DNA from 3 places in the Gottfriedia acidiceleris genome. Region 3 is predicted to be linked to each of the others. Evidence: riboswitches for the same ligand, from Rfam matches in the RefSeq annotation. Region 3 holds a riboswitch; each other region holds the start of a gene.

The links. Region 3 has a riboswitch for lysine ahead of MY490_RS04935 (aspartate kinase). Riboswitches for the same ligand answer to the same signal wherever they lie in the genome.
Region 1: it holds a riboswitch for lysine, as region 3 does, so the genes downstream of both, MY490_RS08330 (amino acid permease) here and MY490_RS04935 (aspartate kinase) in region 3, are expected to answer to the same signal.
Region 2: it holds a riboswitch for lysine, as region 3 does, so the genes downstream of both, lysA (diaminopimelate decarboxylase) here and MY490_RS04935 (aspartate kinase) in region 3, are expected to answer to the same signal.

The regions. Positions count from the first base shown of each region.
Region 1 is NZ_CP096034.1:1,736,785-1,740,076, reverse strand. It holds gene MY490_RS08335 (MBL fold metallo-hydrolase) at 1-379, opposite strand, end outside; gene MY490_RS08330 (amino acid permease) at 531-2,000, opposite strand; lysine riboswitch at 2,202-2,379, opposite strand; gene pdxK (pyridoxine/pyridoxal/pyridoxamine kinase) at 2,581-3,292, shown strand, end outside.
Region 2 is NZ_CP096034.1:224,050-227,341, forward strand. It holds gene MY490_RS01200 (VC0807 family protein) at 1-244, shown strand, start outside; gene MY490_RS01205 (cation diffusion facilitator family transporter) at 311-1,249, opposite strand; lysine riboswitch at 1,556-1,729, shown strand; gene lysA (diaminopimelate decarboxylase) at 1,865-3,184, shown strand.
Region 3 is NZ_CP096034.1:1,043,684-1,046,975, reverse strand. It holds gene MY490_RS04935 (aspartate kinase) at 63-1,304, opposite strand; lysine riboswitch at 1,411-1,586, opposite strand; gene uvrC (excinuclease ABC subunit UvrC) at 1,661-3,292, opposite strand, start outside.

The sequences.
Region 1 (3,292 bases), 690 kb from region 3:
GTAGTAAACGATCCGGAGTAGTTTGGATATGTTTAGGAACGCCGCCTTTTATAGGAGTATTAGGCTCACTAGCTTCTAGACTAGTGTCGCCTTTTAATAATTTTGCATCTCGTTTTGAAATGGAGACGACTGCATCAGGAAGTAGTGATTTTAATTGATCAAGCGATCCAACATGGTCGCCGTGCGCATGCGTTAAAACGATATTTGTAATTTTTTTGCCGATTTGATTAGCCGCTTCAATTATTTTAGTCGCACTAAAGGATAGTGCTGTATCAATTAACGTAAGTTCGTTTTCTTCTTCAACTAAAAAACAATTTACAGGAAAGAAATTGGGTAAAAAGCTCAACTCATAAAGATCATTATTTTTCGTAATCTTCATTTTATACCCTCCTAATAATAAAAACTAATACCTTTAGTTTTATAATACTAAAGGTATTAGTTTTTGTGAACAAAAATTCCAAATTTACATAAAAATCGTTAAAATGACTAAAAAACCCTTTCATCAAAGATGAAAGGGCCATATATTATAATCATTTTCTAGATAAATCCATCTCTTTATAAGATACAACTTTCGTTTTGTGTTTAACTTTATAACCTAACCAAACAATTAAAAACACAGGAATTCCAATGTATGAAACAAGTACACCTTGCCAATCAATTGCATTACCAGTGAAAGCTTGCCAGTTTTGAGCTAATACAATAAATAAACAAGCTAAAAATGCTAAGATTGGACCTAATGGGAACCATTTTGCACGATAAGGTAGGTCATTCAAATCTTTACCTTGAGCAACATAAGCCTTACGGAAACGGTAATGAGAAATCGCAATACCTAACCAAGCAAGGAAACCTGATAAACCTGATAAATTTAATAACCAAGTATACACTTGACCTTCACCGAAAAATGAAGATAAACAAGCAAGTGAACCAACTGCAAGTGTTAGATATAAAGCATTTGTAGGAACACCATTTTTATTTACTTTTGTTAAAAATTTAGGAGCTTTTCCTTCAATTGCTAAAGTATATAACATACGAGTGGATGCGTATGTTCCACTATTACCTGCCGATAAAACTGATGTTAAAATAACTGCATTCATTACAGAAGCTGCAAATGCAACACCTAATTTTTCAAATACTAAAGTAAATGGACTAACAGCCACGTCGTTTTTCATTAGACCAGGATCTGTATAAGGAATTAATAAACCAATTACGATAATAGCTAAAACATAAAATAAAAGGATACGCCAGAAAATTTGACGGATAGCTTTTGGAACATTTTTTTCTGGATGTTCTGTCTCACCTGCTGCAACACCAATTAACTCTGTACCTTGGAATGAGAAACCTGCAACAATAAAGATTGATAATACACCTAAAAATCCATTATGGAACGGAGCATCTCCAATCGTAAAGTTTTTGAAACCTGCATGATGTCCACTTAAAATACCAAAAATCATTGCAATACCAACAACTAAGAAGACAACTACAGTTACAACTTTAATTAATGAAAACCAAAACTCTGATTCACCATAGCCTTTAACTGACAGTAAATTTAAACCTAAAATAATCACTAAAAAGATTCCGCTCCATAAAACAGCTGGAGTATGTGGGAACCAATATTTCATCAACATTGCTGAAGCTAATAATTCAAAAGCTAAAGTGATTGCCCAGTTATACCAATAATTCCAACCCATAGCAAAACCAAATGCGGGATCAACGTAGCGAGATCCATAAGTACTAAATGAACCAGAAACTGGCAAATAAGTCGCCATTTCACCTAAACTAGTCATTAAGAAATAAACCATAATACCAATTAGTCCGTAAGCTAAAACAGCTCCACCAGGACCAGCTTCACTAATTGAAGTTCCACTAGCTAAAAATAAACCTGTCCCAATTGAACCACCAATTGAAATCATCGTTAAATGTCTTGCTTTAAGGCCCCTTTTTAAAGAACCATCGTGAGTATTCGATACTACTTTATCATTTTTAGGGTTTGTTAGTCCCATCTTATTTCCTCCTCTTGATTCTTGCAATCTTATCTTTACGCGAGAATATGGGACGGTATAAAAGTGTTGTATGATGTGTATTTTACTCAGTATTTTCGTCAATATGTAAAGCATGGAAAATCTGGTAAAAATACAAAAAAACACGTGAAGCAATGTTCACGTGTTTAAGACTCAAATATATGTGTCAAACAGCATCAACATCTCTTCAATAGCCCTCCACAAGTAATCTTGTGACAGTCCTATGCTTATTCAGCAATAGGCCCAATAATAAATTTAAATGGTAAATTTATTATTTCGGCAGTTTCACCTTTTATTACTTTTCACAGGTACCATAAACCTCAAAGTAACGACTAATCAAAACTGCGCCTCTATCCATACGAGATAAAGATTATATTAAATTAATTTTTATAAACTCAATATACAATCTATTAATCTAGTTTGTCAATAAAATTTTCGACAAAAATAGACTCAACCTAATAGATCTATTTCTTGATTTACTCTTCATAATGCTCATGTCTTGTACCTAGCACTTATGTTTTTGTATAATAATTCTATGTAATTCAAAGGAGGAATTTTTCACATGACAATTTATAAAGCATTGACACTTGCGGGATCTGATAGTAGTGGTGGAGCTGGATTACAAGCTGATATTAAAACGTTTCAGGAACGTAATGTTTATGGCATGAGTGCAATTACAACTTTAGTAGCGATGGATCCTCATAATCATTGGCATCATCAAGTGTTTCCAATTGATATAGATACAATTGCGGCACAATTAGAAACGATCGTTGTTGGCGTTGGAATTCAAGCAATGAAAACAGGTATGCTTGGTTCAACTGAAATAATTGAATTAGCTGCAAAAACTATAAAAAAACATAATATTGATCGAGTTGTTGTAGATCCAGTTATGATTTGTAAAGGAAATGACGAGGCTCTTCACCCAGAGACAAATGATGCATTAAGAGAAATTTTAGTACCACTTTCAACAGTTGTAACACCAAATTTATTTGAGGCTGCTCAGTTAGCTAAAATGGCTCCAATCTGCACTGTTGAACAAATGGAAGAAGCAGCACGCAAAATCCATGAATTAGGTGCTAAGTTTGTTTTAGTTAAAGGTGGAAGCAAAATTCAGCATGAAAATGCAATAGATGTGTTATTTGATGGTGAAAAAATCGAGCATCTAGAATCTGACAGAATTGAAACTACATATACTCACGGTGCGGGTTGTACTTATTCTGCAGCGATTTGTGCAGAGCTTGCTAAAGGAGTAGAACCAAGAGAAGCAATCTACA
Region 2 (3,292 bases), 820 kb from region 3:
ATTTAAAGTGTTTCAGTACTTGTTTGTCGCATGGATTATTAAAGATATCGTTTTTGCTGTTGCACAATGGTGGATGGTTGATACGTTTGGATTAAAAGCATATTACTCACGTACAATTATCTTTACAGTTGGTGGATATATTTTTGGCATCATTATGGCGATTGGCTATGCAATGGTTACGATGAGAGCTCAAAAATTAAAAGGAGACGACTCAGAGCAACCTTCCGATGAAATTATTATTTAGTAAAAGTCCTTATATAGAAGCAACCCCACAAGTTATAAAATTCTTGTGGGGTTTTCTAATGTCTATTTATCCCTTTAATGAATTTCCTACTCCTTGGAATTCCTGTTCTTCTCTAGTTGATGTATTTATGAAATCAATTTTTTGTATTCTCTCATTTTCTGGTTCGACATGAATTAATATTTTAGGATCAACTAAAACCTTTTTTATTTCTTCTTCAATTTTGTCACATAGTAAATGAGCTTCTTCAATGCTCATGTGTGATGGTAATACTAAATGGAAATCTATATGCTCCTCAGCACCCGAACGTCTCGTGCGTAAGTCATGATATTCGATAAATTGGGATTTAAAAGAATATAATACATTTTCGATTTGTTTTAATTCATCTTTAGATAACCCAGTATCAAGTAGGGGGGTAAACGACTTACGTCCAAGTTCGATTGATTCTTTCATTATATAAATTGCGATTCCAATTCCGATTAATGCATCGAGAAAATCCCAACCAGTAAGACTGACTAAAATTAAACTTATTGCAACTCCGAGCGATGAATAAACGTCTGTTAATAAATGCAAAGCGTTTGATTGCATTGCAACAGAATGAGTATCATTTCCTACTTTTTGAACGATTTTTCCTACTCTCCAATTGATTAACGCTCCAATTAACATGACAACTACACCGATAAAAGGCATTTTAATTGGGGTAGGATGAAGTAGCTTTTCAACAGATTCAATGATAATCCAAATACCAGCTACAAATATTAAGATTGTTTCGACCGTACCTGAAATATTTTCAAACTTACCATGACCATAAGGATGTTCCTTATCGGGCGGTCTGTTTGAAATCCTTACAGAGAAAAATGCAATGACTGAAGCAACTAAATCCAATAAAGAATGAATTGCTTCAGAGATAATTGCTACGGAACCAGTAAAAATCCCGACAATTAATTTTAATAAAACGATGAATGTGTTACTACATATTGAAAGTACTGCTATTTTGCTTGAACGCAATCTATTCACCCCTGTCCAATTTTTTCTACTTAAGTTAAGAGTTTTGTAATAAGGCAACAAAAAAGAAAAACCACTAACAATTTGTTAGTGGTTTGTTTTTTTTAGATTTAATTTATATTTATTGAAATGATTTTTCATTTTTGAATCACCTTTTCTCTCGCATAAAACATATTCTATAATATAAATACTATTTTTGGAAAGCAAAAGCTGTGTGTGCGATTAAATATAAATCGACACATAATTTAAAAATGGTTTGACATCTATTTTTAGACTGTGTTATACATAGACTAATATAAAAAATAACAGTCTATTCGTAGAGGTTGCATTGTATATGAGTATCATTTCAGAAAACTGTGGGTTTTATGACGAAATGAGAAAGGATCCTATGCCGAAGAAATAAATTGCCACACATTTTATTTCTGGGACTACATTTAATAAATGTAGTACTGTCACATGTGTTTGTGAAGAGCTATTGAAGAGATGTGATTGGCTAAGTCCTTTTTTTAAAAGCGATAGGCACATGAACATATCCTTCATGTGTCTTTTTTAATACACTAATACATTGAAGGAAGCTTCTAAGAATGATCTTACATTTGATTTGAAGGGAGAATACGAATGTATTTACATGGTAATAGTCGAATTAATAATGAAGGACATTTAGAAATCGGAGGTTGTGATACTGTAGATTTAGTAAAAAATTACGGTACCCCTCTATACATTTATGACGAAGCATTAATTGAATCAAAATGTAGGGAATTCCATGAAGCTTTAAGAGAAACGGGAATGAAGTATCAAGTTGCTTACGCGAGTAAAGCGTTTCTATGTGTTGAACAAGCCCGCTTAATAGAAAGAGAAGGTCTATGTCTAGATGTTGTTTCTGGTGGAGAGTTATATACAGCTTTGCAAGCTGGTTATCCAGCTGATAAAATTCACTTTCACGGAAACAATAAAACAATTGAAGAAATTGAAGAAGCTTTAAATGCAAAAATCGGTTGTTTTGTAGTCGATAATTTCTTTGAGCTAGAAATATTACAGGCCTTAGCTGAACAACGTAATGAAGAAGTATCAATCTTGTTACGTGTTACGCCAGGTGTTGAAGCACATACACATGAATATGTAATGACCGGTCAAGAAGATTCCAAATTTGGATTCGATATTATGTCTGGTCAAGCTAATGAAGCAGTTGAAGTTTCTTTAAAATCAACTAACCTAAAATTATTAGGAGTGCATTCACATATAGGATCTCAAATTTTCGAACCAGATGGATTTGTTCATGCAATCAATGTATTAATGAGCTTTTTAAATGGTCTTAAAAACGATTTAGGTTTTACAGCTGAAATATTAAATGTAGGTGGAGGCTTTGGTATTCGCTATACTTCAGAAGATGAGCCTTTAGCTGTTGCTAAACATATAGAAAAAATTACGAATATAATTAAACAACAATGTGAAGAGTTAGACTACAAATTACCTGAATTATGGTTAGAGCCAGGACGCAGTATTGTTGGTGAAGCTGGAACAACACTTTATACAATTGGTTCAACAAAAACGCTTCCTTCAATTCGTAAATATGTATCTGTTGACGGGGGAATGACTGATAATATTCGTCCTGCACTATACGGATCAAAATATGAAGCGATGCTTGCAAATCGAGCAAATGATGAGAATAAAGAAGTTGTTTCAATTGCTGGTAAATGTTGTGAAAGTGGCGATATGTTAATTTGGGATTGTAATTTACCTGTTGTACAAAACAATGATTTATTAGCTGTATCTTGCACTGGTGCATATGGCTATTCAATGGCTAATAATTATAACCGTATCCGTCGCCCAGCCGTAGTATTTGTTAAAGATGGTGTTTCAAGAGAAGTAGTTCGTCGAGAAACATATGAAGATTTAGTTAGAAATGACAGAGTTTACATCGAAAACTCTAGTAGATAATTAACAAACTTGTGTTAAGTGTCTCAGGTACTGACACTTCTATATTATATAGAAGTGTTTTATTTCGTTTTCCTTAATAAAAGATGATAATTTATCGACATATAAAGA
Region 3 (3,292 bases):
TAAAATCAATAATTCAAAGCCTATATAAGAATTTGAACGCCTAAAAGGGTTTATTTTACTATTTAGTTTTCTACTACTACTTCTTCATTAATACGATCTAATTCATACCCTTTATGTAGAGCATGAACTGCTTCTTGTAATTTTGATTTTGGTACAACAGTTGATACTTTAATTTCAGAAGTACTTACCATTTTTACAGGGATTTCACTTTCAGCTAAAAATTTAAACATTTTTGCAGCAACACCTGGGTTTGAAACCATTCCACTGCCTACAATTGAAACTTTAGCAAGTTCACTTTCAAAATCAAATGAGCGGTAACCTAAAAATTCTTTCTTTGATTCTAGAACCGTTATTGCTTCCAACATATTTTCAGATTTGATCGAGAATGAAAGATTTACTAAGTTATCTGAAGTTACGCTTTGGATAATAATATCAACATCAATCCCCTCACTTGCTAATAAAGTAAAGATTTTAGGTAATAAATCTACATGGTTATTTAAACCATTTAACGTCATCCTTGTTACATTAGATTCGAATGCGATTCCTCTTACGACTGATTGTTGTTCCATTTGTGTTTCCTCCCCAATAAATGTACCGATTTCATCATGTTGACTTGAACGAACTTGAATAATTAAATTATAATTTTTTGCGAATTCTACTGCTCTTGGATGTAAAACCGCTGCGCCTAAAGCTGCTAGCTCTAGCATTTCATCATAAGAGACATGGCTTAATTTAGATGCATTTGGTTCAACTCTTGGATCCGTAGTATAAACACCTAATACGTCCGTATAAATATCACAACGTTCTGCCTTTAAAGCTGCTGCCAATGCAACGGCTGTTGTATCTGAACCACCACGGCCTAAAGTCGTAATTTCATTGTTTTCACTTAACCCTTGGAAACCAGCAACAATTACGATATATCCTTCATTAAGTAATTGTTGAATTCGATCAGTTTGAATGGTTTCTATACGCGCATTTCCATGGACAGATTCAGTTTGAATTCCAGCTTGCCAACCAGTTAGTGAAATAGCTTTAAAACCTTTTGCTTGGATTGCCATGGCTAGTAACGAAATTGATACTTGTTCCCCTGTAGTAAGTAACATATCTAATTCACGTTTACTGTTTTGCGGACTAATTTGAGCTGCTAAACTAACTAGTTCGTCTGTATGATGTCCCATCGCAGAGACAACTGTAACTACTTGGTTTCCTTCTTTATATGACTTGGTTACTGTTTCAGCAACATGCTGAATTCGTTCAATTGAGCCTACTGAAGTACCACCGAATTTCTGAACAATAATTCCCATTTTTCTCATCCTCACTTTTTACTTAAAAAAGAATACAAAAAAGCGCGTGAAGCAATGTTCACGCGCCTAATTTACAAATAAAATAAAATAGACCAATCATCAACATCTCTTCAATAGCTCCCCGCATAACTATTATGCGACAGTACTACATTTCTTAAATGCAGTCCCAACAAAATGAATAGTGGATTCATTTCATTTCGGCAAAACTTCCTTTCAACTGTCCATCACAACGCCACACGTCTATGACAGTATACTTTTAAGTTTTGCACCTCTATTACGAGAGAAAATCATTTAATTTTAACTAAAATATAAATTATTTTGAAAATAGTGTCAAGATATAAATTTTGGTAACTATGTTATTCTTTATGGAAATGCTGATAAATTTCTTCTGCAACATTTTTTGGCATTTTAGCTGCTATTAACTCATCGATTGATGCCTCTTTTATTTTTTTGACTGATCCAAAATGTTTAAGAAGAGCTTTCTTTCTTGTTCCACCAACACCCGCTATGCCATCTAAAGCAGATTGAACCATTGATTTACTATGAAGCTGACGATAGAATTCAATCGCAAATCTGTGTACCTCGTCTTGAATTCTTTGTAATAAAAAGAATTCTTGGCTTTGTCTTCCAAGTTGGACAATTTGAGGTGGTTGTCCTATTAATAACTCTGAAGTACGGTGCTTTTCATCTTTAACAAGTCCAGCTGTTGGAATGAATAGGCCTAACTCATTTTGGAGTACATCTTCAACTACAGCTAGATGGCCTTTCCCACCATCCACAATTATTAAATTTGGTAAAGGTAAATTCTCTTTTAGTGCTCTCGAATATCTTCTACGTACTACCTCACGCATTGAATCGTAATCATCAGGTCCTACTACAGTTTTGATTTTATATTTGCGGTAATCTTTTTTTGAAGGTTTTCCGTCTATAAAGACAACCATAGCTGAAACAGGATTTGTTCCTTGAATATTTGAATTATCGAATGCTTCAATTCGATAAGGAGTTTCAATATTTAAACTATCCCCTAGTTTTTCTATTGCTTTAACTGTTCTTTCTTCATCTCGCTCAATTAATTTAAATTTCTCACCGAGTCCAATTTTAGCATTTTTATTTGCTAATACTACAAGTTCCTTTTTTTGGCCTCTTTTTGGTTGGAATACAGGAATTTTTAGTAAATTTTTTAAAATTTCAGTATCAACTTTATCTGGTACAAAAATTTCTTTTGGTTTTATATTGTGTGGTTTTTCATAAAATTGCCCAATAAATGATAGGAATTCTTCTTCTGGTTCATCGTAAATTGGAAAATATGAAACATCTCTTTCAATTAATTTTCCTCTTCGAACAAAGAAAACTTGAACACACATCCATCCCTTATCAACCGCATATCCAAATACATCTCGATCAACTAAATCACTACTCATCATTTTCTGCTTTTCCATAGTCGCTTTAATCGATACAATTTGGTCTCGATACTCTTTCGCTCGCTCGAAATCTAATTGTTCAGATGCAGCAAGCATTTTTGCCTCTAATTCTTTTCGTATTTGGTCTTCCCCACCGTTTAGAAAACGGGCAATTTCATTAACTATTTCTTGATTTTGTTGATCAGTTACTTCTTTTACACAAGGCGCAAGACACTGACCAATATGATAATATAAACAAACTTTATCTGGTAATGAAGAACATTTTCGTAGTGGATATAGACGATCTAATAATTTTTTTGTTTCATTCGCGGCTGTAGCATTAGGGAATGGTCCAAAATATTTTCCTTTATCTTTTTTTACATTTCGCGTAATTAATAAGCGAGGATGTTTTTCAGCAGTTATTTTAATAAAGGGGTATGATTTATCATCCTTCAACATGATGTTATATTTCGGATCATATTTCTTAATTAAATTCATCTCAAGAATTAAAGCTTCCATATTTGAAGAAGTAACAATATATTCAAAATCAGTTATCTCTTGAACTAATCGATATGTCTTACCATCATG